3 regions of the Agarivorans aestuarii genome follow, and region 2 is predicted to be linked to each of the others. Evidence: predicted binding sites of a transcription regulator. Region 2 holds the regulator's gene; each other region holds the start of a gene.
The links. The regulator LexA, encoded in region 2, represses DNA repair genes until DNA is damaged. The targets are predictions, from matches to a motif close to TACTGTATNNNNATACAGTA.
Positions count from the first base shown of each region.

Region 1: recA (recombinase RecA) is a predicted target of LexA. The motif match lies at 7,357-7,376, and genes of this name have one in related genera.
Region 3: K5609_RS11385 (YebG family protein) is a predicted target of LexA. The motif match lies at 2,261-2,280, and genes of this name have one in related genera.

Region 1 is NZ_AP023033.1:3,135,876-3,146,891, forward strand. It holds tRNA gene K5609_RS14540 (tRNA-Arg) at 313-389, opposite strand; tRNA gene K5609_RS14545 (tRNA-Arg) at 449-525, opposite strand; tRNA gene K5609_RS14550 (tRNA-Ser) at 537-629, opposite strand; tRNA gene K5609_RS14555 (tRNA-Arg) at 675-751, opposite strand; tRNA gene K5609_RS14560 (tRNA-Arg) at 800-876, opposite strand; tRNA gene K5609_RS14565 (tRNA-Arg) at 930-1,006, opposite strand; tRNA gene K5609_RS14570 (tRNA-Arg) at 1,054-1,130, opposite strand; tRNA gene K5609_RS14575 (tRNA-Ser) at 1,142-1,234, opposite strand; gene csrA (carbon storage regulator CsrA) at 1,477-1,656, opposite strand; gene K5609_RS14585 (aspartate kinase) at 1,764-2,978, opposite strand; gene alaS (alanine--tRNA ligase) at 3,017-5,641, opposite strand; gene K5609_RS14595 (regulatory protein RecX) at 5,784-6,233, opposite strand; gene recA (recombinase RecA) at 6,268-7,311, opposite strand; gene mutS (DNA mismatch repair protein MutS) at 7,472-10,045, shown strand; gene rpoS (RNA polymerase sigma factor RpoS) at 10,114-11,016, opposite strand, start outside.
Region 2 is NZ_AP023033.1:392,511-403,526, reverse strand. It holds gene K5609_RS01905 (COX15/CtaA family protein) at 1-82, opposite strand, end outside; gene K5609_RS01900 (hypothetical protein) at 99-602, opposite strand; gene K5609_RS01895 (SURF1 family protein) at 599-1,327, opposite strand; gene K5609_RS01890 (DUF2909 family protein) at 1,320-1,523, shown strand; gene K5609_RS01885 (cytochrome c oxidase subunit 3) at 1,520-2,395, opposite strand; gene K5609_RS01880 (cytochrome c oxidase assembly protein) at 2,379-2,957, opposite strand; gene ctaD (cytochrome c oxidase subunit I) at 2,959-4,551, opposite strand; gene coxB (cytochrome c oxidase subunit II) at 4,563-5,669, opposite strand; gene lexA (transcriptional repressor LexA) at 5,961-6,608, opposite strand; gene K5609_RS01860 (DUF1289 domain-containing protein) at 7,421-7,591, shown strand; gene K5609_RS01855 (DUF1254 domain-containing protein) at 7,846-8,841, opposite strand; gene K5609_RS01850 (homocysteine S-methyltransferase family protein) at 9,345-10,268, shown strand; gene K5609_RS01845 (aspartate/glutamate racemase family protein) at 10,364-11,016, opposite strand, start outside.
Region 3 is NZ_AP023033.1:2,430,847-2,441,862, forward strand. It holds gene prc (carboxy terminal-processing peptidase) at 1-765, opposite strand, end outside; gene proQ (RNA chaperone ProQ) at 792-1,421, opposite strand; gene K5609_RS11380 (GAF domain-containing protein) at 1,503-1,982, opposite strand; gene K5609_RS11385 (YebG family protein) at 1,984-2,247, opposite strand; gene K5609_RS11390 (paraquat-inducible protein A) at 2,361-2,981, shown strand; gene K5609_RS11395 (paraquat-inducible protein A) at 2,965-3,573, shown strand; gene K5609_RS11400 (MlaD family protein) at 3,560-6,163, shown strand; gene rsmF (16S rRNA (cytosine(1407)-C(5))-methyltransferase RsmF) at 6,176-7,603, shown strand; gene K5609_RS11410 (TatD family hydrolase) at 7,712-8,491, opposite strand; gene K5609_RS11415 (hypothetical protein) at 8,497-9,420, opposite strand; gene tmk (dTMP kinase) at 9,433-10,062, opposite strand; gene mltG (endolytic transglycosylase MltG) at 10,068-11,016, opposite strand, start outside.

The sequences.
Region 1 (11,016 bases), 1.9 Mb from region 2:
CATGCTAAACAACAAAAATCAAACTTGATTTTTGAATAATTATTCAAAACCTTGGTATTGTTAACTTTATTTTACCAATGACAAAATTCGCAATTATACGCCACATCGCTCGTTACACAGTTTAAACCGCCAAACGATAACATTTAGTTAACAACTGATTTACAGCTTCACGACAGCATAATTCATTAACTAATCTAGCAGCTTAGCTACCTCAAAAGTAGTAATGGCGATCACAAGAGATGCAATTTTAAGATGAATAAGAGGTGAATAGTGATCTAGGGCGTGAAAGGGAATAAATAGAAACAGAGAAAATGGCGCGCGTGGAAGGATTCGAACCTCCGACCGCCTGGTTCGTAGCCAGGTACTCTATCCAGCTGAGCTACACGCGCGTGGGTTATGAAACAAAGCCTAGAAGAGAATGGGCAATGCATCAAATAAAAACAGAAAATGGCGCGCGTGGAAGGATTCGAACCTCCGACCGCCTGGTTCGTAGCCAGGTACTCTATCCAGCTGAGCTACACGCGCGTTGAAATCGATGGCGGTGAGGGAGGGATTCGAACCCTCGATAGGGCTACAAACCCTATACTCCCTTAGCAGGGGAGCGCCTTCGGCCACTCGGCCACCTCACCTCGATTTCCTTCAGCAAGCTCGCCCAAGGGCAAACTTAAGAAGAATGGCGCGCGTGGAAGGATTCGAACCTCCGACCGCCTGGTTCGTAGCCAGGTACTCTATCCAGCTGAGCTACACGCGCGCAGAAAACACTTTGTAAACAAGAACGACAAGTCATTCTTTTAAAATATGGCGCGCGTGGAAGGATTCGAACCTCCGACCGCCTGGTTCGTAGCCAGGTACTCTATCCAGCTGAGCTACACGCGCACAGATAACACTTCAATAAAAAAAGCTCACATAACTATGAGCTTTTTAAATAATGGCGCGCGTGGAAGGATTCGAACCTCCGACCGCCTGGTTCGTAGCCAGGTACTCTATCCAGCTGAGCTACACGCGCGCAGAAAACACTTTGTAATTAAAACTACTAATCTTTCTTTTAAAATATGGCGCGCGTGGAAGGATTCGAACCTCCGACCGCCTGGTTCGTAGCCAGGTACTCTATCCAGCTGAGCTACACGCGCGTTGAAATCGATGGCGGTGAGGGAGGGATTCGAACCCTCGATAGGGCTACAAACCCTATACTCCCTTAGCAGGGGAGCGCCTTCGGCCACTCGGCCACCTCACCGCGATTTCGGATGCAGATATTACTGCTTCCAAAAATATAGTCAAACCTTTTTTGTCACTTTTCTTTTGTTCGTTCAGCTTTCGAACAGTTGGCTATGTATTTGTTTAGCAACTGACTACAAAGCAAACGTTCTGGTGATTAAGCGGTGGATTTGTAGCCGCAGCTCATAAGCCGCAAAACCCTAAAAAACAAAAGGAAGCCAGAGGCTTCCTAAAGATAAATCTTGGCAATGTAAGGCTTGCTTAGGCGCCTGCACTTTTCTCTGCTTGAATGCGCATGTAGATCTCTTCACGGTGCACAGATACTTCTTTTGGTGCATTTACACCGATACGTACTTGGTTACCTTTAACACCCAATACAGTTACGGTTACTTCATCCCCAATCATCAACGTTTCGCCTACACGGCGCGTCAAAATTAGCATTCATTATCTCCTTAAATTCATATTCTTGTTCTTTAGCGACTTATCTAAGCTGTTATTTTTCTGCTATTAAGCGTATAGACTAGCTTGTTTAAGCCAAAGAGTCATTATTATTGCTCTAGGTTATATGCACTATGCAAAGCACGTACAGCCAACTCTAAATACTTTTCGTCTACTACTACCGACACTTTGATTTCAGAAGTCGAGATAAGTTGCATATTAATGCCCTCGTTTCCTAAGGTTTCAAACATGGTTTTAGCAACGCCAGGGTGATTCATCATCCCCACCCCAACAATAGAAATTTTTGCCAAGGAGTCTTTACCTTGAACTTCGCGCGCCCCCAGTTTGCTAGAGGTTTCTTCTAACAGCTCTTTGGCACGCTTATAATCATTACGGTGAACCGTAAAAGTAAAGTCTGCGGTGTTATCACCCATCGAGTTTTGAATAATCATATCTACGTCGATGTTAGCATCGCCAATAGGCGCCAATATTGATGCGGCAACGGAAGGTTTATCTGGTACACCCAAAATCGTTAAGCTTGCTTCATCACGATTAAATGCGATGCCTGATATTACGGGTGACTCCATTTTATTTCCCTCATAACTAATTAAGGTTCCATTACCTTCAGTAAAACTTGATAGAACACGCAACGGCACATTATATTTGCCGGCAAACTCTACAGCGCGGATCTGTAAAACTTTTGCGCCTAAACTGGCCATTTCTAGCATTTCTTCAAAAGTAATGCTCTCTAAACGGCGGGCTTTAGGCTCTACTCGTGGGTCAGTAGTGTATACACCATCAACATCGGTATATATCTGACACTCATCAGCTTTAAGCGCCGCTGCAATAGCCACTGCCGTAGTGTCTGAACCACCACGGCCTAAAGTAGTAATGTAGTTGTCTGGGCTCCTACCTTGGAATCCAGCAATCACCACTACTTTATTCTCTTTTAAGTGAGCTTGAATATTATGATCGTCAATATCGGTGATACGTGCTTTACCGTGAGCCTTATCGGTATGCATACGGATCTGATCGCCAGTCATAGAAATCGCATCACAGCCTTTCTTCTGTAAAGCAATACTCAGCAAAGCAATAGTCACTTGCTCACCAGTAGATACCAATACGTCTTTTTCACGCTCACTGGCGTTTTCGTCTATCTCATTGGCTAGACCTAACAAGCGATTGGTTTCACCAGACATCGCTGAAAGAACAACCACGATATCGTCGCCCGCTTCTTTACAGCGAATAACGCGATCGGCTACGGCTTGGATACGCTCTAAGGTACCCACCGAAGTGCCGCCATATTTTTGAACAATTAGTGCCACTTGCTTTCCTTTTTCTCTAACACTTAATGCATAACTATTTAAAGCTTTTCAATAAGCCACTCTTTCACATCGGCTAGAGCTTTTGGCAAACCATCTGGATTAGACCCGCCCGCTTGAGCCATATCGGGTCGGCCACCGCCTTTACCACCAACACATTGAGCAGCGATGTTCACCATCTCACCGGCTTTAACGCGACCAGTAAGATCTTTAGTAACACCTGCAACCAGGCTAACTTTGCCATCGTTTACTGTACCAAGCAAAATTACGCCGCTTTCAAGCTTAACCTTGAGTTCATCAACGCTACTGCGAAGGGCTTTACCCTCAGCACCATCAATTAAGGCAATCAATACTTTCACACCATTAATGGTTTGTATTTGATCTGCAGCATCATTACTGGCAGCACTAGCTAACTTAGCTTTTAGCTGAGTCACTTCTTTCTCGAGCATTTTGTTGCGATCAACTAACTGAATCACTTTATCGCCAATATTGAATTGGTCACCTTTAACCAAGTTAGCCGCTTTTTCTGTTTCTTCGGCTAGGCGGTGAATCAAGTCGATAGCAAATTGACCGGTTACCGCTTCAATACGACGAACCCCAGCAGCAATACCTGCTTCGCTGGTGATTTTAAAGAAACCGATGTCACCAGTGTGGTTTACGTGAGTCCCCCCACATAGCTCAGTTGAGAAATCACCCATACTTACAACACGCACGTCGTCGTCATATTTCTCACCAAATAAGGCCATCGCACCAGCCTGCTTAGCTTCATCAAGGTTCATTACCTTGGTCTCAACAGGCAGGTTGCGACGAATTTGTTGGTTTACTAGGTGTTCAACTTGGCGTAACGAGCGCATAGACACACCTTCAAAGTGTGAAAAATCGAAACGTAAACGCGCCGCTTCTACCAAAGAACCTTTTTGAGTAACGTGCTCACCTAAAGTTTGACGCAATGCAGCGTGCAATAGGTGCGTTACCGAGTGATTTAGCGCAGTATTCCAGCGACGGCGTGAATCAACCTTAGCTTGAACTAACTGCTGAACATTTAAATCACCACCTTGCACATAACCTTTATGTACAAAAGCTTTACCCACTTTTAGGGTGTCTTGCACAACAAAGCTTCCGCCTTCATACATCAACTCGCCAGCATCGCCAGCTTGACCACCTGACTCGGCGTAAAACGGTGTTTTATCTAACACGATAATAGCTTGGTCACCGCCGGTAAGAGACGATTGAGGCTCGCCATCTTTATACATTTCAACAATCTTAACGTCTGCTTCTAAGTGTTGGTAACCAAGGAACTCAGTCGCGCTGTCAATAATTAGATTGTCGTTATAATCCGTTCCAAAGTTACTGGCTTGCTTCGCTCGCTCACGTTGTGCTTGCATGGCCGCTTCAAACTCGGCCTCATCTACACTTAACTCTCGCTCACGGGCGATATCAGCGGTTAAGTCTGCAGGAAAGCCATAAGTGTCATAAAGCTTAAATACTAAGTCACCAGGAATAACCGAACCATCTAACTCGCTAAGTGCTTCGTCCAAAATTAACAAACCACGATCAAGGGTTTTGGCAAACTGCTCTTCTTCTAGCTTAAGCACACGCTCAATAACCGGTAATTGAGTTTGCAGCTCTGGGTAGGCTTCACCCATTTCTGCGATTAGCGCCGGCAATAACTTATAAAAGAATGCATCAGTAGCACCCAGCTTATTACCATGGCGTACTGCACGGCGAATAATGCGTCGCAAAACGTAACCGCGGCCTTCATTGGCCGGCATTACGCCATCTGCGATTAAGAAACCGCATGAACGAATGTGGTCTGCAATTACCCGCAACGATTTGTTTTCCAAATCATTGGTGCTAATGATTTTTGCGGCTGCAGCAATCAAGTTTTGGAAAATATCGATTTCGTAGTTAGAGTGCACGCCTTGTAATATTGCTGCAATACGCTCTAAGCCCATACCGGTATCAACTGAAGGATTTGGTAAAGGATCCATGGTTCCGTCGGCTTGACGGTTGAACTGCATGAATACTACATTCCAAATTTCAATGAAACGGTCACCATCTTCTTCAGGGCTGCCTGGAGGACCGCCCCAGATATGCTCGCCATGGTCATAAAAGATTTCGGTACAGGGGCCACAAGGACCGGTGTCACCCATTTGCCAGAAGTTATCAGACTCGAACTTCTTCTCAGGAGACTTGTCGCCAATACGAATGATGCGCTCTTTAGGTACACCAATTTTATTAGCCCACAAATCAAACGCTTCATCATCGGTTTGGTAAACGGTAACTAATAGCTTTTCTTTAGGTAACTTAACAACTTCAGTTAAGAACTCCCACGCATAGCCAATGGCTTCTTCTTTGAAGTAATCACCAAAGCTGAAGTTACCTAGCATTTCAAAGAAAGTGTGGTGGCGTGCCGTGTAGCCTACGTTTTCTAGATCGTTGTGCTTACCGCCAGCTCGTACACAGCGTTGCGATGTAGTGGCTCGGCTGTAATTACGCTTATCAATGCCAAGAAATACGTCTTTGAACTGATTCATACCCGCATTGGTAAATAGTAAGGTAGGATCGTCGTGAGGGACTAATGAACTACTGGCAACTACTTGGTGATTTTTGCTGTTAAAGAAGCTTAAAAATGCATTTCTTACTTCAGCTGAAGTCATCTTCATGAAACTCTTTCCTGGGGGTTTGTAGCAACTCGACATAGCGGTGAAACCTAAAGTTTCCCGTCGATAAGCGCTAAAAAAGGTGAAACCGTTATTAATCGCGACAATATATCACGCAGACCTTTGCAGGCAAAGTGTTCGAGGCTTATTGCTGTTGTAGTTCGCTATACAAGATATTGATTAGTTCGAAATCAAAGCCACGTCGAAACAAATAGGCAGTACATTTTTGCTTTTGCATTCGGTCGCCGGGTAAACCTTGTTTAAATTTTTTGTTAAAACAAAGCTCGATGGCTTGGTACCAATCCCAGTCATCCTGTTCCAGTACCTCACTGGCTAAATCGCCACTAATCCCCTTAGTTTGCAAGTACTGTTTGATGTAGTTTTTGCCGTAACCTTTGCTAACCCGAGCGCGGGTTAGCGATGCTGCGTAACTTTTGTCATCTAACCAAGCGTTTTGCTGAGCATATTCGAGGGCATCGCTAACCTCTTCATCTTGATAGCCTTTTTGCCGTAGCTTTTGCGCTAGCTGCTGTTGGCTATAAGAGCGTCTTGATAGCAAATCGATGGTGGTATGTAGGGCGCTGCGGTTAGTCATAACAAAAAGGAGCCCTTAGGCTCCTTTATCTCGCTTATGCTTCTTGATCTGCTGGAGCTTCAGCGGCAGGTTCTTGCTCTTCGAGCTCAACCTTGTTTAGAAGGTTATTACGAATAGTCATCTCAATTTCTTGAGCAACTTCCGGATGCTCTTTTAAGTAGGTAGAAGCGTTGGCTTTACCTTGGCCGATTTTACTGCCTTTATAAGAGAACCAAGCACCGGCTTTATCTACGAGTTTTTCTTTAACACCTAAATCAACTAGCTCACCGTAGCGGTTAAAGCCTTCACCATACATAATCTGGAATTCAGCTTGCTTAAATGGCGCAGCAATTTTATTTTTAACCACTTTAACGCGAGTTTCGTTACCAACTACTTCATCGCCCGCTTTTACCGCACCGATGCGGCGAATATCAAGGCGTACAGATGCATAAAACTTAAGCGCATTACCACCGGAGGTAGTTTCTGGGTTACCAAACATTACACCAATCTTCATGCGGATTTGGTTAATAAAGATACACATGCAGTTAGTTTGTTTTAGGGTACCCGTTAGCTTGCGTAAAGCTTGCGACATTAAACGTGCCTGCAAACCAACATGGCTATCGCCCATGTCACCTTCGATTTCTGCTTTTGGTGTTAATGCTGCTACCGAGTCAATTACGATCATATCTACAGCGCCAGAGCGCGCTAACATATCAGTAATTTCTAGAGCTTGCTCACCAGTGTCAGGCTGAGACACTAATAAGTTATCTACATCTACACCCAGTTTTTTAGCGTAAATAGGGTCTAGGGCATGCTCTGCATCCACAAAGGCACATACCTTGCCCACTTTCTGCGCTTGTGCAATCGCTTCAAGAGTAAGAGTGGTTTTACCAGAACTTTCAGGACCATAGATTTCAATCACTCGACCCATTGGTAAGCCGCCAGCACCCAAGGCAATATCAATTGATAAAGAACCAGTAGAAATGGTTTCGATATCCATGGTACGGTTATCACCAAGCTTCATGATTGAGCCTTTACCAAATTGCTTCTCAATTTGGCCTAGGGCCGCAGCTAATGCCTTTTGTTTGTTCTGATCCATATCGCCCTCGTTAGGTGCTTTTAACTATCTTGTTGACCAGTAGTATACTGGATGTTCATACAGTATCAAGTTTATTCCATAAAATTCCTAAAAGAGTTTTGCCTAATTTGCTGGCAGCTTTTATCCTTGCAGCTTCGTTTAACTAAATAGCAATTATTCGATTACGCCGATGACTGAAACAAACCTAGAAAAACATACGCCGATGATGCGCCAATACCTCAACCTAAAGGCGCAACACCCCGATATTTTACTGTTTTATCGAATGGGCGATTTCTATGAATTGTTTTACGATGACGCTAAACGCGCTTCAGAGTTAATGGATATTTCACTCACCAAACGTGGGCAATCCGCTGGCACACCTATTCCCATGGCGGGCATTCCTTATCATGCTGCTGAAAACTACCTATCACGATTAGTGCAGCTGGGTGAGTCGGTGGCTATTTGTGAACAGATAGGCGACCCTGCTACCAGCAAAGGTCCAGTTGAGCGTAAAGTTGTTAGGATTATTACCCCAGGCACGGTTAGTGATGAAGCACTACTAGAAGAAAAGCACGACAACCTATTGGTTAGCGTTGTGAACCAACAGCAGCAAATTGGTCTCGCTTATCTGGATATTGCCAGTGGTCGCTTCGTTATCAATCAGTTTAATGGTGAAGATCAGCTACAAGCAGAATTGCAAAGATTAAACCCTGCCGAACTGCTCTACCCCGACGATTTTGAATACTACTCAAGCCTGCAAAACTATAAGGGTTTACGCCGACGAGGTGAGTGGGAATTTGATTTAGCCACAGCAGAAAAAGTGCTAAACCAGCAGTTTGGTACTCGTCATCTAGATGGTTTTGGCGTAAGTGAATATCCACTCGCCTTATCGGCAGCGGGTTGCTTATTGCAATATGTACAGGATACACAACGCACCGCATTGCCACATATCAATGCCATTATTATTGAAAGCCAAAGTCAGTTTATTCAGTTAGATGCTGCTAGTCGCAAGAACTTAGAACTTACTCGAAACTTATCTGGCACTTACGACAATACACTTAGCACTATACTAGATCGTAGCGCAACAGCCATGGGCAGCCGCTTACTCAATCGCTGGATTCATCAACCGCTAAGTAATCAGCAAGAAGTTGTCGCTCGCCAAGATTGCATTGCTGAGATGCTAAGTTCAGACCTCTACCCACAGCTACAAAGCATTCTTAAATCCATTGGTGACATTGAGCGTATTTTGGCGCGTTTAGCACTGCGCTCAGCTCGTCCCCGCGATTTAGCTCGCTTACGCAATGCCTTTGAGCAACTCCCAGAGCTACAAAGTTACTTGCACAATAGTCAGGCCTTGGCACCCTTAGCTAAGACCATTGGAGAATTTCCAGATACACTGGGTTTGCTGCAAAGTGCCATAATCGATAATCCTCCAGTACTTATTCGCGATGGAGGGGTAATTGCTCCAGGCTACAATCAAGAACTCGATGAGTGGCGAAACTTAAGTGAAGGCGCAACTCAGTTTTTAAGAGATATTGAGCAACGCGAACGAGAACAAACCGGTATCGCTAACCTCAAAATTGGCTATAACAAAGTACACGGTTTTTATATTGAAGTTAGCCGAGCACAAGCAGAGCAAGTTCCTGATCATTATATTCGCCGCCAAACTTTAAAGAATATGGAACGCTACATCATTGCCGAGCTGAAAGAACACGAAGAAAAAGTGCTTTCTAGCCAGGGTAAAGCGCTCGCTCTAGAGAAACAGCTATACGAACAACTTCTCGACCTGTTAATGCCTGCGCTAAGCAAAATGCAACAAAGCGCCCAAGCCGTTGCTCAGCTAGATGTTCTCGCTTGTCTGGCGGAAAGAGCCGAAAGCTTAAACTACTCTCGCCCAAGCTTTAGTAAAAGCTCGGGTATTAATATCCAAGGTGGCCGTCACCCAGTAGTCGAACAGGTACATGACACACCTTTTATCGCCAACCCAGTTCAGCTTAACAAACAACGACAGTTGTTGATTGTAACTGGCCCTAACATGGGGGGGAAGTCAACCTACATGCGCCAAACCGCGCTTATATGCTTAATGGCTTATATGGGCAGTTTTGTTCCAGCTGATGGCGCGGAACTAGGTCCGATTGATAAGATCTTCACGCGTATTGGCGCGTCAGATGACCTGGCAAGTGGTCGTTCAACCTTTATGGTTGAGATGACTGAAACAGCAAATATTTTGCATAACGCCACTGCCAATAGCCTAGTGCTAATGGATGAAATCGGCAGAGGAACAAGCACTTATGATGGCATGTCGCTGGCCTGGGCAGTAGCGCAAGCCCTTGCAAAACTTAAATCACAAACGCTATTTGCCACCCATTACTTTGAGTTAACCCAACTTCCAGAGCTATTGGAAGGGGTAGCCAATGTACATTTAGACGCGGTTGAACATCAGGACACCATCGCATTTATGCATCAAGTTCAAGATGGAGCAGCTAGTAAAAGCTATGGTTTGCAAGTGGCCGCTCTTGCCGGCATTCCAAAAACAGTCATCAACCAAGCTAAACGAAAGCTCAAACAACTTGAAGCCACTGAGTCTACTGGTTCTAATGCGATAAATGGAGACTTAGCTGGTCAATTAAATATGGACTTAGGCGAGCCTGACCCTCATCCGGTTTTAATACAGCTCAATAAGCTAGATCCTAATGAATTATCGCCTAAAGCGGCTTTAGATTTTCTGTTCAAACTTAAACAACAAAGCCAATAAGCCTTTAATTTAAATAACAAAAAAAGGAAGCCTAAGCTTCCTTTTTTACTATTTTGAGGATTGTTTTTCTACACTTTAAATAGCGAGTCTATCGATAAGTTTTGTAGAGAAAGAATATCCCGTAAACGACGCAGTGCTTCGACTTGAATTTGTCTTACTCGTTCCCGCGTTAAACCAATTTCTCTACCAACATCTTCCAAGGTAGAGGCTTCGTAACCTAACAATCCAAAACGGCGTGCTAACACTTCGCGCTGTTTACTGTTGAGTTCGCCTAACCAACCAACAATGCTATTTTTCATATCATCATCTTGGGTTTTATGCTCTGGACCGTGATCGTTTTCGTCAGAAATGATATCAAGCAAAGCCTTATCGTTATCACCGCCGATAGGGGTATCAACTGAGCTGATACGCTCGTTTAAACGCAGCATTTTGGTTACGTCTTCAACTGGGCGGTCTAAGGTTTCGGCAATTTCTTCAGCGGTAGGTTCATGGTCTAAACGATGCGCTAGTTCACGAGCGGTACGTAAATACACGTTGAGTTCTTTAACCACATGAATAGGTAAACGAATAGTTCGTGTTTGATTCATAATCGCACGTTCAATGGTTTGACGAATCCACCAAGTCGCATAGGTTGAGAAGCGGAAACCGCGTTCTGGGTCAAACTTTTCCACAGCACGAATCAACCCGAGGTTCCCTTCCTCGATTAAATCTAACAGTGCTAAACCTCGATTATTATAGCGGCGAGCGATTTTCACTACTAAGCGAAGGTTACTTTCAATCATTCGTTTACGCGCAGCTTCATCACCTCTTAAGGCACGCCGAGCGTATAGAACTTCTTCTTCTGCGGTGAGTAGTGGAGAGAAACCAATTTCACCAAGATAGAGCTGAGTAGCATCTAAACTCTTGGACACATCGGCTTGCATGATGTCATCTTTGTCTGATTTTTTGCTAACAGATTGATTCTTAGAACC
Region 2 (11,016 bases):
CCGCATCGGTTAAACGGGTGAAAGCGCCTAAGCCAATCACCACCACGGCAAGTAAAATAGCTGCAATTAATCCCTTTTGCATATGCTGTCCTTAAGCCCTATTGAAACCGCGAGTTTTTGATTAATCGTTTCAAATCGGTAATTAGTCCTTTAACTTGCTCATCACCTTGAGCGGGCTGGTAACTCAAAATCACCCAACCGGTTGGGTCTACAACCAACCACTGCTGGTCGTAGTCGGCTAATTGTTGATTCGCCTGCCCTAGCGTCATTTGCTCAAGGCCATCGTTAATCTGTTCCAATTGCTCACCAGAAGTAAGGGCGACCTTTTGGGTTTGCTGTTTGGCTATGCCTAAGGCTAACCAAGCATTATTGAGTTTATTCAGTTGTTGCAAACAGGCTTGTGAGCAATCGCCATCAATCACTTGTGCAATCGACCACTTACCAATCGGGTAGTTTTCTATCTGCATTGGCGGCTCAAACCACTCTCCATGACTTAGTGCACCGGGTTCATACCAGCCCATTTTAAGTACCACCCAAGCTAAAATAAGTGGCACTAAAAATACCGAAGCAAGTAACAACATGGTTTTTTGGTGACTTCTCATAAACCTTCCTTGTTTCTGTTTTGCTTACAAAAATAAATAGTTAAGCCAGCCGCAACCAGGGCCATTAATAGCCATTGCAAAGCGTAGCCTTGATGCTTTTGCGGCGATATAGAAACCAATTGCGTCGAGCTATGTTCAAGCTGGCTATCTAAAACAAAGGGCAGTAAATCAATACCCCAATAATCGGCCAAGGCGGCGATATTTATTTGTTGAACTCGCAAGCCCTGCGGTAATTCTTCCAACCAATGCTTTTGCATAAGCACCACAGGTAAGCTGATTTCTCTTAAACGATAACGCTGAGCTAATGCATCGGCATTAAGCACATCAGGCAAAATACTTCGGTCTAAACCTGCAGGCTGCCAAGCTAAGCGCACCAATACATTACCTTGCGGAGTGCTTGCCAGTGTATAAGCGTCGTAGCCGACCACACCGTCGTTCACTTTATTGTCTAGCCATAGATACTTATCCATAGCGGTAATACTGCTTACCGTCACCAGCTGAAATGGCTGCACACCAGAGCGAAGCGCTTGCTCTAAACTGCTTTCTTGCAAAGATTGCTGCTGGTATTGATCTAATAACTGCTGTTTTTGTTCACTGCGTTGCCATTGCCACAAGGAAAGCTTGACCATTAGCCCTATCAGCGCAACCATAAGCACAACAAACAGTATCAAGCGGTAAGACACTGTTTTTTTATCAGCCTGTTGAGAGAGCTTAGTTATGGTCATAAAACTGCTAATTACCGCGTTAATCCTGTTTGTGGTGGTGAACATGTTGTTTGCTTTACGGGTAATGCTAAAGGGCGGAGAAAAACCAATGACCCATTACTTGGGTAAACGCTTAGTTTTTAGCGTGTTGGTTATCCTATTGGTTTTACTCGCCATGGCCTTGGGCATTATTCAGCCCAACCCACGCCCTTACTAAAGCACATAGACAAAAATAAACAGACACAACCACACCACATCTACAAAGTGCCAATACCAACTCGATGCCATAAATGCAAAGTGACTCTTACCGGTAAAGTGGCCTTTTAGTACCCGCAAAAACATCACCGTAAGCATGATGGCGCCCAAAGTAACGTGTAAACCGTGAAAACCGGTGAGTAAGAAAAAGGTATTGCCATAAATGCCTGAATCAAGGCGCAAGCCTAATTCCTGATATGCATGAATATATTCTTCAATTTGGAAAAATAAGAAAGCAAAACCTAGCACCAAGGTAATGGCTAACCACATTTTAAGTGGCCCACGTTTATCTTTCTCTAAACTCACATGAGCAAAGTGCAAAGTCACTGACGAAATCACCAGTATTACAGTATTCAACAGTGGCAAGCCGAACCAGCCCATCGCTTGGGTTGTTGTACCGCCGGGCGTTTCAACTAGCGGCCACATGGCAGTAAACTCTGGCCATAACACCGCGCCAGTCATTTCATTATTACCAGCACCGCCCAACCAAGGCACAGCAATCATTCTGGCGTAGAATAACGCTCCGAAGAATGCACCAAAGAACATTACTTCAGAGAAAATAAACCAACTCATGCCTTGGCGAAAAGAGCGGTCCATTTGGGCACTATATAAGCCATCCATACTCTCCTGGATAACATTGCCAAACCAACCAAACATCATGGTAACAATTACCACAAAGCCACAAGACAATATCCATAGGCCGTAACTTTGTTCACTGCCCATTTGTTGAACAGAAAACCCAGCGCCCATTGCAATTAGGAATAAACCCACCGCGCCAACAATTGGCCATATACTTTGTGCGGGAACGTAATATTTCTCATAAGGCTGCGTCATTGCCCACCTCTCCATCGGCACTTACTTGTGCAGTTTCAGATTCAATCGGCTCGCCCTCTACAGCAAATAAGGTGTAAGCCAAGGTTAAGGTATTTATATCTTTAGGTAACTCAGGATCTACATAGAAGAACAATGGCATGTCTTGTTGCTGACCCGGAGCTAGGGTTTGCTGCTCAAAACAAAAGCAGCTGACTTTTTTTAGATGATTGGCCGCCAAACCAGGACTAACCGAAGGAACCGCCTGCACAGTGCCACGTTTGGGAGTAAGGTTACTGGCACTAAAATCAACCTGTAGAGTCTCACCTGGATGGACTTTTACTTGGTTAACCTTAGGGCCAAACTTCCAATTAAGCCCTTGCGGTACATAGCTAATAAACTCCACGGTTACGGTGCGCTGTTGGTCAGTAACAAGGCTTAATTCACTGGCTTCTGTAGCTGTTTTGCCGTTAATGCCGGTAACCTGACAAAACACGTCATAGAGCGGCACCAAGGCGTAACCAAAGCCGAACATAGCCACTACTACAAGCAGCAGCTTTGTGACTAAACGGCCATGGCCAAGCATATTATTTAATCTCCGGCGGTGTAGAGAAACTGTGGTAAGGCGCTGGCGATGGCAATGCATCCCATTCTAAGCCCTCTGCGCCTTCCCAAGGTTTAGCCGGAGCAGGTTCACCGCTTCGAATACACTTGATAACCATGTACAAGAAGATGAATTGAGACAAACCAAAGGCAAAGCCACCAATACTCACAATGGCGTTAACATCGGCAAACTGCAGGGCATAGTCTGGAATACGCCGTGGCATACCACCTAAGCCTAAAAAGTGCATAGGGAAGAACAGCACATTCACCGAGATAAGCGAACACCAAAAGTGCAACCTACCCAAACCTTCGTCGTACATGTTGCCAGTCCACTTGGGTAGCCAATAATAAGCAGCAGCCATAATCGAGAATACCGCGCCAGTTACCAATACATAATGGAAGTGCGCCACCACAAAATAAGTGTCGTGATATTGGAAGTCCACCGGCGTAATCGCCAGCATTAATCCCGAGAACCCACCTATGGTGAACAGCACAATAAAGGCCAGTGCGAATAACATCGGCGTTTCAAAGGTCATTGAACCGCGCCACATGGTGGCTACCCAGTTAAATACCTTCACCCCAGTAGGCACCGAGATCAGCATGGTACAAAACATGAAGAACAACTCAGCCGCAACAGGCATACCAGTAGTAAACATATGGTGCGCCCACACAATGAAGCTTAAACCAGCAATAGATGCAGTGGCGTAAACCATCGAGGCATAACCAAATAACCTTTTACGAGAGAAGGCTGGAACAATCGCCGAGATAATGCCGAATGACGGCAAAATCATAATGTAAACTTCGGGGTGGCCAAAGAACCAGAATATGTGCTGAAACAGTACAGGGTCTCCCCCGCCGGCGGCATCAAAAAACGACGTGCCAAAATACTTGTCTGTAAGCACCATGGTCACTGCACCCGCTAATACCGGCATCACAGCAATCAACAAAAATGCGGTAATAAACCAAGTCCACACAAATAGCGGTAACTTCATGTAAGTCATGCCGGGTGCACGTAAGTTCATAATGGTTACAATCACATTGATCGCCCCCATAATCGAACTGATGCCCATAATATGCACCGAGAATACAAACAAGGCAGTACTATCAGGGCTGTAGTTAGTAGAAAGCGGTGCGTAGAAAGTCCAACCAAAGTTGGGGCCACCGCCTTCCATAAATAACGAAGCTAACAGCATGGTGAAAGCAAAAGGTAGAATCCAGAAGCTCCAGTTATTCATCCGAGGTAAGGCCATATCTGGCGCGCCAATCATCATTGGAATCAGCCAGTTAGCCAATCCAGTAAAGGCTGGCATTACTGCACCAAACACCATAATAAGGCCATGCATGGTGGTCATTTGGTTAAAAAAGTTAGGTTCAACCAGCTGTAAGCCAGGTTGAAACAGTTCTGCGCGAATAACCATAGCCATTGCGCCACCGGTAATAAACATGGCAAAACTGAACCACAAATACATAGAGCCAATGTCTTTGTGGTTAGTGGTTAATACCCAACGCATAAGGCCGCGAGGGGCGCCGTGATGGTGCTCGTCATGGTCAGCATGAACGTCACTAATCGTGCTCATTATTTCTCTCCCTACTGCGCTGCGTTTTGCACGGCCACAACATCCTTGGCCTGCACTAAATCACCGGTATCATTACCCCAAGCATTGCGCTCGTAAGTAATTACAGCAGCCAGTTCTTTTAAACCTAGCTGTTTACCAAAGGCTTGCATTGCAGTGCCTGGTACCCCGTGTACAACCACTTCGATGTGTTTAGTTACATCCCCCACCGCAATTGGGCTGTCTTTAAGACCAGGGAATACACCCGGTAAACCTTCACCATTAACTTGGTGACAAGCCGCACAGCTTTTGTCGTAGACTTTTTTGCCCAGCGACATCAGCTCATCTTGTTCCATGGTCATAGCCACCAGCTCCAACTCTTGGGCTTTCTTAGCTAGATAAGCCGCTTCTTCTTCGGCTAACCAGGTATCGTAGTCGGCCTGAGTTTTAGCAATAACCACAATCGGCATAAAACCGTGGTCTTTACCACATAACTCAGCACACTGGCCGCGGTATATGCCGGGTTTATCAATGATGGTCCAAGCCTCATTAATAAAGCCTGGGTTGGCGTCTTTCTTAACTGCAAAATCAGGTACCCACCAGGAGTGGATAACATCTTCTGAAGTCATCAAGAACCGCACTTTTTTATCGATGGGCAATACCAGCGGACGGTCTACCTCAAGCAAGTAGTTTTTGCGTTTTTCCAGCTTGCCGTTAACTTCATCCATATCAGATGCCAGCACACTGTAGAATTCCAGTTCACGGTCAAAGTATTTGTAATGCCACTTCCACTGGGACCCTGTTACTTGAATGGTGATATCGGCATCGGAAGGATCTTCCATGGCCAACAGGGTTTTAGTGGCAGGAATCGCCATCCCTATCAAAATAATGAAAGGAACGATGGTCCAAATAATTTCTACTTTGGTACTTTCATGAAATTGAGCCGGCTTGGCCCCTTTAGACTTGCGATGATGAAAAATAGCCCAGAACATGGCGCCAAACACCAGCACCCCAATAGCACAACAAATATAAAAAATTGTCATGTGCAGGCCATAAACCTGCTCACTAATGGCGGTAACACCCGGACGTAAGTTGAATGACATTTCTTGCGCAAATACTTGCGACGAAAAGAATGTCAGCATTATTAGCTGAATCCATCGGCCCACAGCGCTCTCCTTTGCTAGTAGCCAACGACAACAACTCTCCAAACTAGGAAAGTAGCTGCAGAAAAAGGGAAATCCCCCACCCCAAAAGTAGTAGACAGCAACAGCTAAATACAAGCTACTGCTTATAAATTAACCCCTAAGTTAAAGAAATGTAAATATATTGTTGAGATTTTTATGGATAAACACGAAAGATGTGATGCTAACGACAAAAGCCCAAATCAGGCTGATTTGGGCTTAAAAAAGGCGGAACTTATTGCTATGTAAGGCTTACATCCAATCGGCAGTGCGAATAATGCCTACCGCTAAACCTTCAATTTCGATGCTTTGATATTCTAAATCAACTTCAATAGTAGAGAGTTCTTCATTCTCTGGATGCAGGTAAACCATTTTACCGTCGCGCTCAAAACGCTTAACCGTAACATCGTCTTCTAAACGCGCCACCACCACTTGGCCGTTGTGAACATCATTGGTTTTATGCACAGCCAGTAAATCACCATCCATTATGCCAATATCCTTCATGCTCATACCTTGCACCCGCAGCAAATAATCTGCATGCGGGTTAAACAGATTAGCATCTACCGCATAGTGCGACTCTACATGCTCTTGCGCCAAAATAGGCTCACCGGCAGCCACTTGGCCAATTAAAGGTAAACCCGGCTCTGCTTCCTCGGCCGCAGACTCATTGGCACTGGCGGGCAAGTACGCTTCACTTAAACGGATACCACGCGAAGCCCCCGGGATCATCTCAATAGCGCCCTTTTTAGCTAAAGCACGTAAGTGCTCTTCAGCCGCATTAGCTGAGCGAAAGCCCAACTCCTTGGCAATTTCTGCGCGAGTTGGCGGCATTCCGGTATCGGAAATATGGCGGCGAATAAGTTCAAAGACTTCGGTTTGACGAGGTGTTAAGGGCTTCATAATTTACCTGTAGGTTTATACAGCGCACTGTTAGTATATACAGCATAGATAATGAAGCAAGGCTTTATCTAAATCAGTGACTTATTTGTAGGATTCAGTTTCATTGGAATTCTTTCCGCTACTTTGAAACTACACCCGATATTTCGTGACACCAGTCACAAATAGATAGAATTCAGGATAAAAGAAAGATACGAAGAGTAAAGCTAACTCGCTATTGGACAAAACCGTTTCACACACTCTATAGCCAAGACCATGCTTTTCAATCCCATCATCTTCGCCGAGTAGCGCAAATGAACAAGGGAGCAGAGTTGAAGTCTGTTTGAGCGTAGCGAGTTACTTCAACTCCCTTGCGAATGCGCAACGGAGGATCTAAGAAGATGCAGGGCGAGTTTTCTTTTTGCTTCGTTTTTCTTTGCTCGTCAAAGAAAAATGACGTCGCCGCAGGCGAAAGCCTTTACTCTATAGTTAACACATAATGGGGCAAAACCTTGTTAGCCTATCGACTGGTATAACAAATCTCTGGACAAAAACTGAGTTAGAAAGGTTTTTTATAGCGCTACTTTTAACCGTAAAACATGACGCGAAAACATACGAAAAATTGAAATTTTCCGCTCGAACACGAACCAACTTTAAGCTGCTGAAATTAAAAGTGAAAACCCAAAAACATTCGCACCAGCTTTAAAATTTATTTCACTATTAAGTGAATTTCTAACACTAAATTTCGGTACTAAGCGGAATTTTTAGCGTTTTTGAGTTTGCTTAAACGGAAAACTAAACATGAACCCGCGTAATAACTACAACCGATTTTATAAATAATTTCACTCTTAAGCGGTCCTTACATATTTGATGTTTGTAATTTCTCCGGCCCCAAAGGTTGGTGCTTAGGTTGTGGACGGCCTCGCAAAGAGTGTCAAACGTGGAAGACCATGAAACCCTATGATGCCAATAAACTTCAGAAAAGCCTTGAAAAAAGAATGGTGTAAATTAAGGCTGAGGTTAAAGATAACGACTGAATAAAGCCACTTACATCTAATATAATGGCGATGTCATATCTCTCCATTTTTTTGTACTCCTTCAGACTAAATCGGGTACTTCAATTTGCAAATAAGCGAGTTAAAAACTAGCTTAAGGTAGTTAGACTTGGGAAAAGTTTATCGGAGGATCCGCTTGGAAGCTCGTTGCAAACTAAAAGGCCTGCGTGTGCAGACCCATATTATAAGTAACTAAATCAGATTACTTATTTGCTGGGCATGATGCCTTTACTGGGGTCGATGTTATCATCGGCGAGTTGGCTGCTTGGTGCATAGTGACGAACCAATACATTCCACTCTTGCCCTTCTTTAAGCCCGGTTAACGGAATGTTGTTTGCGCCGTATTTGTCTTCATCACAACCAAAATACACGCTGTAACTACCATCTGCATTTGGCTTAGCTACACCGCTGTTGGTGCTTGCGTCGTCATTAAACATAAAGCCATCATCGTTATAAACGGTGAATGACCAAAACCCTTTATTCTTAGGATCTTCAAAGGTCACCGAGTGACATTCGGTTGATTCAAAGTTAGCCGAGTACTGATATACATTGTCTTTAAAGGTGGCGCCGCCCCAGCCGTAAGCAGCCCCTTGAATTCGCTTTTCTGCAATAGTGTAATCATTAGTGCCAAACATTTTTTCTGAATCGCCAACGCCTTGTGCTGCTATCTCTTCTAGTATGCCTTTTTTCACCGGCTCTAATTTGGCTGCTAAAGTCGCTAAATCGTAGCCCGCAAAGATTGGGTAATCATCGCTAGAGGCAGCATCAATTACTAGCTTATCTTGCAACTTGTTAAGCTCTGCAATCTCTTGTTGATCGTGAATATTCGGTAAATACGCTCGCACCATAGCAAACATAAACTTGGTTGAATTTGGTACTTCTAGGGTTTCGTTGCCTTGGGTATATACCATATCGAAGGTTTGATGATTTTCATCAGTAAACTGCACCATAACAAAACGCTCACCGAAGTCAGGAAGGGTAATACTGGCTCCCTTCTCGGTATCTACAACCGCTGTTGAGTAGATCGTGTCACGGTTCATTCGAACAATAGGTTGATCTTCGGTTAACGGTGGTACACGAAAATGCCGCCAAGAATTTACACCATCCGTTGCTTTAGCTTCGGTTACTGCAAAATATTTAGATGTTTCAGCCACAATATAATTATCGCGAGTTACCTCTATTTGAGCCTTAGCAATGCTCAAATACTCAAAGTGGCTAAGGCAAGGGGGGCAACTATAAATTTGTTCATCATGTATGTTCTCTCAATGTTTGATAATAACTACAACTAAAACGTTTATTGCTTAAATTAGGCGTGTCGAACACTTTTTAAAATGCGCGTATGAAGCAAATGGTATTGCTCCTCTCGGTCCAAAATGATCATTTTGCGACTGGTCACTAAGATACGGTTTATATTTGCCGCTTTCATGCCAAGACTTAAGTGCTTGCTAGCCTTAAGAGTAGTTCATAAGCAGTGGGATGAATAAAGCCTATGCTGCTGCGTTTTTACAATCCACTTTAGCGCTAAAATGCCCTCCAGATGTTACTAGCCTTAAACGACTTCATAGAGCTTTGAACTTTTTCATTGAGCATGCTTAAAGGTAGAGCTAGCTTAATCAACATGAACAAATTTCATTATTTTGATATCGAATTTGAATTAGACTCACCATGATAGTTCGAACAGCTCACAGTGGTGGTATAAGAAGTTATGGGTAAACATGTAGTAGTGCTAGATGGTGGCATGGGCCGAGAGCTTAAAAGAATGGGCGCACCTTTTTCACAACCTTTATGGAGTGCTCAAGCACTGATTGAATCCCCTGCTTTAGTGCGCCAAGCCCATCAAAACTTTATTGATGCCGGCGCCGAGATAATTACCGTAAACAGCTACGCTTGTGTGCCTTTTCATCTAGGCCAAGAGCTATTTCAGCGCCAGGGTGCAATGCTTGCGCAACAAGCGGCTGAGATTGCAAACTCTGTAGCGAGAGATGCCCTTAGCAATACCCACCGCACCATTATTGTTGCCGGCGCTATCCCACCAGTATTAGGCAGTTACCGACCAGACTTGTTTGAGCCAAAACAAGCAATGAGTATTCTCGACGCCTTGGTAAGCGCCCAAGAACCCTATGTAGATATTTGGATTGCCGAAACCATTTCTAGCATCGAAGAGTTTACAGCTATTCAGCGCGCTCTTAAAAACAGCAACAAGAAAAAGTATTACTCCTTCACGCTGCAAGATGCTCCCGATGAACAGGTAAAACTTAGGTCTGGCGAGTTAGTCACAGAGGCAGTAAAACAAGTATGTGATGCTGGCGCAGACGGAATACTGTTTAACTGCTCTATTCCCGAGGTAATGGCAGAGGCGATTAAACAGACTAAAGTGCTAAGTGAAAAGCTTGGAAAAGCGCTAGAAATTGGTGCCTACGCCAATAGCTTTGGTCCAATTAAAGCGGGCCACAAAGCCAATAGCTCATTAAATCAAACTAAGGGTTTGTCGGCTGAAGAGTACCTGGAGTTTGTAAAGCAGTGGCAGCGACTTGGCGCCACTATCATAGGCGGTTGTTGTGGTATTCATCCAGAACACCTTCAAGCAATTAGCCACTGGAAACACGCTAAGAATAAAACGGCTTCGTAGCCGAACCCCATTCAAGTAATTAGTCTTGCTTAGCGCATTAGCAATAATGCACGCTTATTCAACCAAGAACCCGTTCTTGGTTGAATAACACAAGCTTAAACGCGAGCGCGGCTTAGCACATAATTTACAATATCTTGATTGTTATGAATCTCGCTAATTGCAGGAATCACCTCGGTCAAAGCACCTTGTTTTAAGGCTTGTTCTGCTTGTTGGTATATCTCAACTGCGCGTTCTGCCACCGCTTCCATTGGATCAATAAAATTTAAGTTAGGGAAGGCTTGCTCTAGTTGCTTTCTTACCAGAGGAAGCTCGGTACAACCTAATATAATTGTGTTTACCCCTTTTGCTACCAATGGTTCAATGGCTTTTGCTAGCAACTCAGCATTACGGTCAAACTCACCTGATTTAATGCCATTAGCTTGTCGCAGAGCTTGCCCAGCCGCACTTTTTTCACCGGTTACTTCCCCGTAAATAGCACTGTGAACATAATGCTCCTGGTCATAGGCTTGTGGTTTTACAAACACCAAATTTGCCTGCTCTAAGTAACGGTCATAAATACCAGAGTTATAGGTGCCGTTAGTACATAGGATGCCAACTATCGATTCTGGATCCTTATCTTTGATAAGCTGGGTGGTGGTTTGCAGCATATCGAGCAAGTACACTGGGCTATGCTTTTGCACTTCATCTCTAAAGTAGTGCGCTGTGTTACAAGTCATCACCGCAAATTGCACTCCGCAGTTTGCTAGCA
Region 3 (11,016 bases), 2.0 Mb from region 2:
TTCACCTTGAAGCACAGCACCAATTCCTTCTAAGGAAAGGTTCATTTCCATTTTGAAACGTTCTGCTGTGCGAGGCGAAAGGTAACTAGTATGCGGTTCAATAGCGCGCGAATAGGCATTCATTGCAGTTTGGAAAACATCTTCACTGCCAGTTTGCACTAAACGTTTAATCGCACTGTTATATCGCTTGGCTAAAACTTCTACTATTTTGTCGTGTTCACGACCCGCTAGTTTTAAACTAAGCGCATCATATTTAACTTTTAAGCGCCAAAGCTCTTTAATCTCAGCCTGAGTTTTTGGCCAATCGGCTTCACTACGGTTGAATTGAAACTCTTCGTCTTTAGTAAAGTCCATTGGCTCGTCGAGTACTTGCAAAGAGTAAACTAATTGCTGATAGCGACGTTTAAGCGACAGGTCGAACATTGAATAAAGTGGTTCTAATCGTCCGGCTGGAATGTCTTGATCCAAACTGTAACGATAACGTTCAAACCTTAGGAAATCTTCTTCCAGGAACAAACTACGGTTGTAGTCTAGCTGTTGAATGAATTTATCGAAGATTTCACTAGATAGTTCATCGTCAAAGGGAACACTGCGGTAATGAGAGCGGGTATATAATGCGCTAATACGTTTTGCAGCGGTAGCATGTTGGCTTTGCTGGCTTAAAGTGGGTAGCGCATCTTGTCCTAATGTAGGCGTTTGAGCCAACAACAGAGTTGAGTAACTAAGCGTTAAAAAAAATAGCCACAGACGGCTCAAATATTTCATAGGCACCTATCTCACTACTAAATCAATTATGCAACGATATGTTCTGCTTTAACTTTAACTAACATACCGCTTTTAAGTGTAACAGCAATGCCATCTTTTGTTACTTCTGAGATCTGACCCGGCATTGGTGTTTTTCCAACCAATACACGAACTTCCTTCCCTGCAACCAAATCTTTACTGTCGATTTTTTCAATCGGCTTCTTGTCTACTGCTGGTTTGCTATCACTAGTTTTAGGTTTACTAGTACGTTTAAAATCAGCTTTCGGTTTACGCGCAGCAGCTTTGTTTTTGTCAGCTTTTTCGGCTTGAGCCTTTTTGTTAGCAAAGGCTTTATCTTTGCTTTCCTTTAAGGTCTTTTGTGCATGTTCTACATGCTCTTGTTCAATTTCTGCACCTTCAACACCGTCTAAGTCAACGCGTTTAGAGCCAACTTTTACGCCATGCAGGTAACGCCAGCTTGAGGTATATTGACGCAGAGCAGAACGTAATACAGTATTACTTACTTTTTCGTCTTCTTTTAGACGTTCAGCTAAGTCCTGAAAAATACCAATTTTAAGTGGTTTGGCTTCACCTTCTGTAGAAAAACAGTTTGGGAATTCTGTAGCCAAATATTGAATGACTTCTTTGCTATTTTTCAGTTTGTTAGTTTGTTCCATGATGACCTTTCTTATACATCTTTACTGGTACAGCGACAGGGCTGATTTCGGCTATTATAGTGAGCGTATATTGAAAAGCCATTAAAAATGCACATCACTTAGTTTATTTTCCAAGACCTTTACCAAATACTCGATGCCAATCTGATCGCTTGAATCAAAACGATTAAGACGTGGACTATCAATATCAATCACACCAAACAGCTCATTTTTAAGGTACAAGGGAACCACAATCTCTGATTCGCTAGCACTGTCACAAGCAATATGCCCGGGGAACTCGTGTACATTTTCAACCCGTAAAGTTTGTTGCTGCTCATAGGCTAAACCACACACACCTTTACCTACTAGGATGGTTGTACAAGCCGGTTTTCCTTGAAACGGGCCAAGAAATAACTGAGTTTTAGTTTGGTTGGCTAAATAGCAGCCCACCCAGTTAATCTCTTCCAGCTCAAGCCACAACAACGCGGAAAAGTTGGCTAGATTAGAAATATACGGTAATTCTTTGTCTAACAAAGCATCTAGTTGTTTACCTAATGTTAGATAACGAGAAGATACATCTGTCACTCTATTGTTCCTCTTCTTGGATCATCGTTGCATCAAACTCTTGGCCTTTAAGCACTTGCTGTAATGCATTGCGTTGTGACGAGAGATAGAAACCTAGGTTTTCAGCTTGTTGCTCGTTCATCTTAGGTTCTGCATGTTTAATCATTAATGTAAGCTGATCAGCTACGTCTAACATTTTGTCGTAATTGTCGGCTTCTTTTTTTGAACTAAAAGTCATTTTCTCTACACCGTTACGTTCGACGACATATTTGATAATTACAGCCACCGCTGCCTCCATTTACTGTTTTTATATACAGGTTAGTATGCACCATTCAGTTTTAAACTACTAGTGACAAATTTTTACAGCATAGTTGGTTTGACTTAGCTAATATGTACTTTATGAAATCTTGTGAGTTATCAAAGCTATCCATCTGCCCAAGTTGTGATTTGCTGGTCGACACTCAGGCTCATTGTAGAGCCGGAAATGTATTAATTTGCCCACGCTGCAAACACACTCTGGCGCGTGGTCGTAGAGCACGTTTCTCTAGTCAGTTTGCCTTAGCCTTAACCTGCCTGATAATGGTGACTCTAGCGAACACCTATCCACTGTTAAGCTTTACTTTTCTAGGGCTGCCAAGCTCCGCTAATATCTTGCGCGGTACAGTTTTATTATTAGAACACGGCTATTACCTTGTAGGCTTTAGTGTGGTGTTAGCCAGTTTTATCGCGCCTATCCTGCTGTTTAGTTTGATTTGCTATACCTCTTTATCTTTAAGCAAGGGGTGGAAAGCGCCCTTTCTCGCGACAGCTTTGCACTTTCAAGATGACCTGATTCACTGGAGTATGATTGAAGTCTACATCGTTAGCTTTTTAGTCGCCTTGGTTAAACTAGTTGAGTACGCTGATATTGATTTAGGCTATGGGCTGTGGTGTATCTGTATTACTTTGCTGCTTTCTACTCGCTTGATTCAACGGATTGAACCCGCTGAATATTGGGAGCGTTATGTACACATCCGCTAAACAGTTAGGCTTAAAGCAATGCAAGCATTGCAAGTTGTCTATGCCCAAAGAGCAAAGCCACTGTACGCGCTGCCATATGCGGGTGCATTCAAGAACACCGCAAAGCGTGCAAAAGTGCTGGGCTTTTATCATTGCCGCTACAGTTGGCCTTTTTCCTGCCAACCTTATGCCAATTACGGTATTAAGTACCCGCGGTGCTCCTCAATATGAAACCATCATGTCTGGGGTGATTAGCCTAATCAAAGACGACATGGTAGGAATTGCCATCGTGGTATTTGTCGCCAGTATCGTAGTTCCCGTAATGAAGCTAGTAGGTTTGGTGGTGATATTGTTAAGCCTGCAATTTAATTTGAACCTTAACAATCGACAACGAATTGTTATATATAGAATAATTGACATTATTGGTAAGTGGTCAATGCTCGACCTGTTTGTGCTTTCGATCATGATTGCAGTATTTGAGCGCAACAATTTGGTGGGTGTAGAAGCAGGCCCTGGCGCCACTGCCTTTGGGGCAGTTGTTTTATTAACGCTTTTTGCAGCAAAATCTTTCGATACAAGACTAATTTGGGATAAACAACTTGAACAACGCTAGTAAACCGGAACTTAAAAAAGAGAAGGTAATCTCCCCTATTTGGCTGTTGCCCATATTAGCTGTGCTACTCGGGGCGTGGCTATTGTTTAAAGCTTGGTCAGAAGCCGGCGTGAAAATAGACATTGTATTTGATAGTGCCAAAGGCATTACCGCTGGGCAAACCCAGCTGTTTTACCAAGGCTTAGATATTGGTGTTGTTAAAACTGTTGAACTGACACCCAAATTAGATGGTGTGATTGTTGTCGCTGAAGTAAAACGAGAAGCAGAGCAACTGTTAAAAGAAGATAGTCAATTTTGGCTCGTTACACCCAAAGCCTCTATTACCGAAATTAGCGGCTTAGACGCACTTGTATCTGGTAACTACATCGAATTAAACCCAGGTAAGGGTAAATCGGCTGACAAATTTATAGCACTTAATGAACCACCTAACATCATTAGAGGTAACGGCCTTAATATTCGCCTTACCTCAAGTGACTTAGGCTCTCTAAATATTGGTTCGCCAGTTTACTTTAAGAAAATAAAGGTGGGTGAAGTTCAACGCTATCAGCTAAATGATCAGCACCAAGTTGAATTCGACATTCAAATTAAACCGCAGTTTTCCCACTTAGTGAAATTAGATACACGATTTTGGAATGTTAGTGGCTTTGAAGCAGATATTTCTCTTGATGGTATGCAAATATCCAGCGAAAGTTTAGCTAGCGTGATTTCCGGAGGAGTAAGTTTTGACAGCCCGCTTCAATCGGCCAAAGCAGACAAAGGGCAAAGCTTTACCCTGTATAGCAATTTAAAGGATTCTCAGCGAGGCAAAGCAATACAAATTACTATGCAGCAACAGCATGGTTTGGTCGCTGACCGCAGTAAACTTATCTACCGTGGTGCAGTAATAGGATTTATCAATGATATTCAAAATACCGGTAGCCACGACCACTTTTTAGCCAAAGCATTAGTCGAACCTAAATACGAGGATCTGTTTAACGATACCACCCAATTGGTCCTCATAAAGCCCGAAATAGGACTAAGCGGGGTTAAAAATCTTGGTGCATTAATCGGTGCTAAACAAATAGAAGTGATCGCAGAACAAGGCGAGCTTCAAACAGAGTTTGCTCTCAACATATCGGCCAAACCTCCTTTTGGAAGTAAAGCCTTAAGCCTTACCAGCGATAACGTAAAAGGCTTAAGCCCTAACAGTCCCATCGTATACAACGGACTAAACATCGGCAGATTAACCGAGATAAACTTAGTTGATAGAAGCTTCGAGTTAACAGCCTATATTCAAGCCGAATATACAAAGCTGCTCACCCAAGGTAGCCGCTTTTACAATCAAAGCCCTTTAGCCCTAGAGGCTGACCTTAATGGCATTAGTATAGAGAGCAGCGGGCTTAGTGGTTTTATTAGTTCACCTATCATTTTGATGCCCGGTCATAGCAATAAGCAAAGTACACAAAGTCAGTTTGCTCTACATCAAAATAAACAAGCCGCTTTGTTATCTAAATCCAAGATAGAAAAGCCACTAAAACTTCGTTTAAACACCCAGTATTTGGGCTCTTTAGCAGAAGGGGCGCCAGTTTTGTTTAGACGAGTACCTGTAGGTGTAGTTGAACACTACACATTACTAAAAGATGGCAGTATTGACCTTAGGCTAAACATTCATGGCAACTATCGACACCTTGTTACCGACAATAGTCGATTCTGGCACGCCTCCGGTCTTGAGATAAAAGCCAGCTTCGATGGCTTATCGGTAAACAGTGAGTCACTTAAGTCTTTGGTTATGGGCGGCATTAGTTTTGATCACTTTGACGACTTAGCAAAAGAAAGTGTTCGCACCATTCATAAATCCAAAGAAGATGCGACGAAGCGTCATCTTGCTATACAACTGTCTACTAATGATAGTCATGGCCTGTACAAAAACATGCCGATTAAATATCAGGGTCAACAAATTGGTAAGGTTACAGGTTTACGTTTTAATGATGACCTTTCAAGGCTGCAAGCCGATGCCGAATTGGACTTCCCTTACTATCGTAATTTCGCGCGTAGTGGCAGCTTATATTGGCAAGAAACGGCTTCAATTAGCTTATCTGAAGTTAAAAACTTAGATACCTTGGTAAAAGGTGACTTTATCAACGCCCTACCTGGCAAAGGCAAGCCCTCTCAGCAATTTTCTTTACATAAACAGGCTCCTAATACCGACTCTGAAGCCTTGCATATTTGGTTGAGTAGTAGTCATTTTGGCTCTCTGAAGGTTGGCAGCCCAGTACTGTATAAACAATACCCAGTGGGTTACGTTGATGATGCCAAACTGGCCATGGATGGTTCTAAAATCATGGCACGCTTGAATATTGATTCAGCTTATCGCCACCTAGTGCGCGAAAACAGTGTATTTTGGAATGCCTCTGGTGTCGACGTAAAGCTCGGCTTAGGCGGCGCGAATATCCGTCTTGACTCAATGGAAACCTTATTAACCGGAGGTATTGCATTTGCGACTCCCGAGGAAGAGCCGCTTGCCAAACCCGCTAATGATCAAGATAAGTTCGATCTGCAGCCCATTTACGATGAAAAGTGGTTACAATGGAGTCCTTCCATTGACCCATAGAACTTCTGCATTGTGACTAAACCAATTAATTTCCCAGCCAAGTTTATTGAACGCATCGAGAAGGATCTCCCCGATGATTTGAGCTTGGCTAGCTTCAAAGAGATTTGCCTCCAAGAGATGCGTAAAAGCATCAGAGTGAACACTCTAAAAATAAGCGTTGAAGAGTTTTTGCAGTTAGCCAATACCAATCAATGGCAACTGGAACCTATACCATGGTGCTCTACCGGGTATTGGATCACCCGAGAGGATGAATCACTCTCTCTAGGCAACACCGCCGAGCACCAAGCCGGCTTGTTTTACATTCAAGAAGCCAGTTCTATGTTGCCAGTGAGCGCGCTATTTCATTGTTTTCAAGCAGATGAAAACAGCTTATTGCTTGATGCTGCCGCGGCACCAGGTTCAAAAACCACGCAAATTGCTGCTGAGCTTCAAGGTAAAGGCGCAATAGTTGCTAATGAATATTCTGCAAGTCGTGTGAAGATACTTAGCGCCAATTTATTGCGCTGCGGGGTAAGCAATGCAGCTGTTACCCACTTTAGCGCTGAAGTATTTGGTACATGGATGAGTGAGCAATTCGATGCTATTTTGCTCGACGCCCCCTGCTCTGGCGAAGGAACGTTACGAAAAGATCCTCAAGCTTTAGACAACTGGAGTGAGCAACATGTTGACGAAATTTCGCAACTTCAAACCGACTTACTAGAAAGTGCACTGCAAGCTTTAAAGCCCGAAGGCTTGCTTATCTATTCGACCTGTACCTTAAATCAACAAGAAAACCAGCAAGTCATCAACAATATTGCCCACAAATACCCAGATAGCTTTTCTACGCTCAGCCTGGAAGGGCTTTTTGAACATAGTAACAAAGCACTTACTGCAGAAGGCTATTTACATGTTTGGCCACAATACTATGACAGTGAAGGTTTTTTTGTGGCCGCACTTCGCAAAAATGCTGTAAGTATAGAAACTCCAACTATTAACAAGCGTATTAAGCCTTTTGCCTACCAACCAGCAAATAAAAAGCAGCAAGCCTCAATAGCACAGCACTTTAGCTCCCTGTTTGGGATTACTTTTCCTGAAAACTATAGTGTATTTATAAAGGCTAATGATTACTGGTTACTTCCCGATAGTTTTTTACGAGTGAAGGATGAGATGCGATTTGAGCGAGTTGGGCTTAAGCTGGCTGAAGAGTTTAAACTCGGCTTCAGAACAAGCCACTATGCCATCACTGCGCTTGGAGATTTAGTCTCAAAGAACAGAGTGGAACTAAATACAGAACAAGCTCATCACTTTTATCAAGGTAAAGACATTGCTTATCCAAATACCAACAAGGGCGAAGTAGCCTTAAGTTATCAAGGCTATGTTATTGGCTTGGGTAAATGGGTAAGAAACAAAGTTAAAAACTCTTACCCAAGAGAGCTGGTGAAAGACAAAGGCCTAGCGTGAACTTGCAAAGCCGACAGCTAGGTCTACACTTAGTAGACTATTAGCGCAAGGCTCTACACAGAGCCATTCCCCTACGCTCCGCTCAAGGACTAGAGTGGAGCTGTTTTTTTAAGGCTTAGCCAAGCTAAACAAATCAAAAAAGTTTTGGGTGGTTTGCTCCGCCACTTCTTCTAAACTAATCCCTTTTATTTTGGCTAAACACTCAGCCACCTGACGCGTATAGGCAGGTTGATTTTCTTCACCTCTAAAAGGGATTGGCGCTAAATACGGGCTGTCGGTTTCTACTAAAATCCTATCTAGAGGAATTTGTTTAAAGGTTTGTTGTAACTCTTTTGCAGAGTTAAAACTAATAATCCCAGAAGCTGATATATAAAAACCCATCTCAATGGCTGCTTCAGCCATTTCTAAACTCTCAGTAAAACAGTGAAGAACGCCCTTACATTGCTCTGCTTTGTGTTCCTTAAGCAATCGTAAGGTATCTTCTCTGGCGTCGCGGGTATGAATAATTAAGGGTTTATTGTGTTTAACCGCTAGCTTGATTTGCTCAATAAAAACTCGCTGCTGTAACTCTTTATGTTCTTTAGCATAAAAGTAATCTAAGCCAGTTTCACCAACAGCAACCACTTTTGGATGGGATAAATAGGCTTCCATTTTATCGAGTTCAAAGTCTTGGTCCTGAACGTAAAGTGGGTGCATACCGCAAGAAGCAAAGACTTGCTCGAAGTCTTGCACTTTTTCCATCATGCTTGGGAATTTTTCTGGTGAGATAGCCACAGCAAGGCAGTAATCCACGCCAGCATCTTTTGCTTTAGCTAAAGCATCCGCTACGTTTACATGCTTACCTTGATAATCAAGTCTGTCTAAATGGCAATGTGAATCTACTAACACGTCCTTTAATCCTTAAATCGAGCGAACAGCGGGTATAGCTGTTGGCCAACATTTAGGCCTGGGTACTCTTCTGTCTGTTTAACTAAGTTAAGCCAATCTTGATAAGCTAAGTCAATGGTTTTATCTGTTGTATTAGTCACCGCAAACTGAGGAAAGTCTCCTTCAGCGGCTAAGCCCTTAGTCAGGCTAAAAGACAGAGTTAGGCAGTGACCTAACCATTGTAAGCAACTAGCTTGTTTGTGGATCAAATCGGCAAGTTTATTGGGTTTTGCATCAACCATTAGTTGGTACTGATGAATAAACTGCTCTAATTGAGAAAACTGCTGCTCACGATAAAATTCTTTAACTTGAATCGGTGAACCATTACAAAAACGATAAATGAGCGCGAAGTTTTCATCTACCCTCACCTTTTGTTTTACTAACCATTGTTTAACCCAGTTCTGCTCTGGAGTACTAAGACTTAACACCTGACAGCGGCTCAAGATGGTTGGCATCGCTTTAAACGGTAAATGATTAATTAAAATGAAATGGGTTGATGCTACCGGTTCTTCTAAGGTTTTTAACAAGGCATTATTTGAAGCGCTGTTTAGCAAACTAATGTCACTGATAATGGCAACCTTTGAAGAGCCAAAACTGCTGGTTTGGTTAGCCCATAGGCTCAATGCACGAATATCATCTACTTTAGGCTTTTCCTGCTCTAGCAAAAATAAGCTGCCGTGGGCACCTGATCTCACCAACTGACAACTATGACATTGATTACAAGCTTGATGCTTTTGCTCACTGCACAAAATTGTTTTAGCGACAAACTTTGCTAACTGTAATTTTCCTAAGCCTTTTTCCCCACGAAGTAAAAGGCTTTGTGGAAAGCTATCTTCATTCAACTGATGTGATAGCTGTTTCCATGCCTGACTTAACCAAGGTGAACTCATGTTATCAACCGTTTACAGTGCGACTAGATAGTTATTAAGAGCATTATGAATGTCTGCTGCTACTTTCTCTATACTTTGGCTAGCATCAATCTTAAGGATGTTGTCTTTTGATTCCGCCTGCCTAAGATAAACTGCACGGCTGCGTTCAAAAAAGCTCAAGGCTTGCTGCTCAATTCTATCTAACTCACCACGGCTTCTGGCCCGGCTTAGTCCCAAACTAGGTTCAATATCGAGATATAAAGTTAAGTCTGGCTCAAAGTCACCAATAGCAATCTGCTTAATGGCGTTAAGCTTGGCAACACCTAGCTCTCTACCACCGCCTTGATAAGCTTGTGAGCTCAAATCATGGCGATCGCCAACTACCCACTTTCCAGCCTCTAAGGCGGGTTTAATGCGGGTTTCTACCAATTGAGCACGAGCAGCATACATTAGTAACAGCTCAGTACTGTCGCACACCTGCTCACCGTCAACGCCCTGCTTAACAATTGTGCGTAAAGATTCAGCAATAGGAGTACCGCCGGGCTCACGGGTATTAATAAACTCTATACCCTGTTGTGTTAACAAAGCTTGAATCGCTGCTACAGCGGTGCTTTTACCTGCACCTTCTAAGCCTTCAATTACTACAAATTGTCCACGCGTCATAATAGTTATTTCTTTAGTATGTATTTTCTAACTGCGCGATTGTGCTCAGCTAAGTTTTTAGAAAAATAATGTTCGCCACCACCCTTAGCGACAAAATAATAATAATTAGATTGCTCAGGGTTTAGCGCAGCGATAATGGCATCTTCACTAGCCATAGCGATGGGTGTTGGCGGAAGAGCTCGAATAACATAAGTATTGTAAGGCGTTGCTTCGCGTAAATCTTTACGGCGAATATTTCCATCATACCGCTCTCCCATACCGTAAATTACAGTAGGGTCAGTTTGCAGACGCATCCCCTTATTAAGGCGATTTACAAATACCGAAGCGATCCGAGGTCGTTCAAACTTAGCACCGGTTTCTTTTTCGATTATTGATGCGAGAATTAGCGCTTCATATGGTGTTTTGAGTGGAACAGCTTGATTACGTTTATTCCATTGTTCGGCAACTACTTTATCTAATGCTAGCTTGGCGCGCTTGATGATGCTTTCTGCAGCCGTATTGTGAACAAAAAAGTAAGTTTCTGGTAACAACAGTCCTTCTAACTTACTTTGCTCAATTTCAAGCCATTCAATTAACTCTTGTTCATTCTTAGTGCTAGGTTTAATCCCTTCAGTTTGGTTAAGCTTTTGCCAAAACTGGGCAAAGGTCTCACCTTCAATTAGGCTAACTTTAAACTGAACGACTTTTCCGCTCGCCAATATTTGGCTTAGCTGGGCATAACTAAGCTGCTCATCTAACTGATATAAGCCCTTTTTAATTTGACTGTGGTGAGGATGAAGTTTGAACCAAACTCGCAACCACCATGCATCTTGGTCTGCGTTAGCAAATACCTGGTTGGCAACACGATAAATGTTAGTTCCCGAGCCTACCGACACTTGTTGAACTTCGGTTGCACGTGGCAATTGCCATTGTTCAACTAAGTAATTATCAAACCACTTATATGAAAGGAAACCA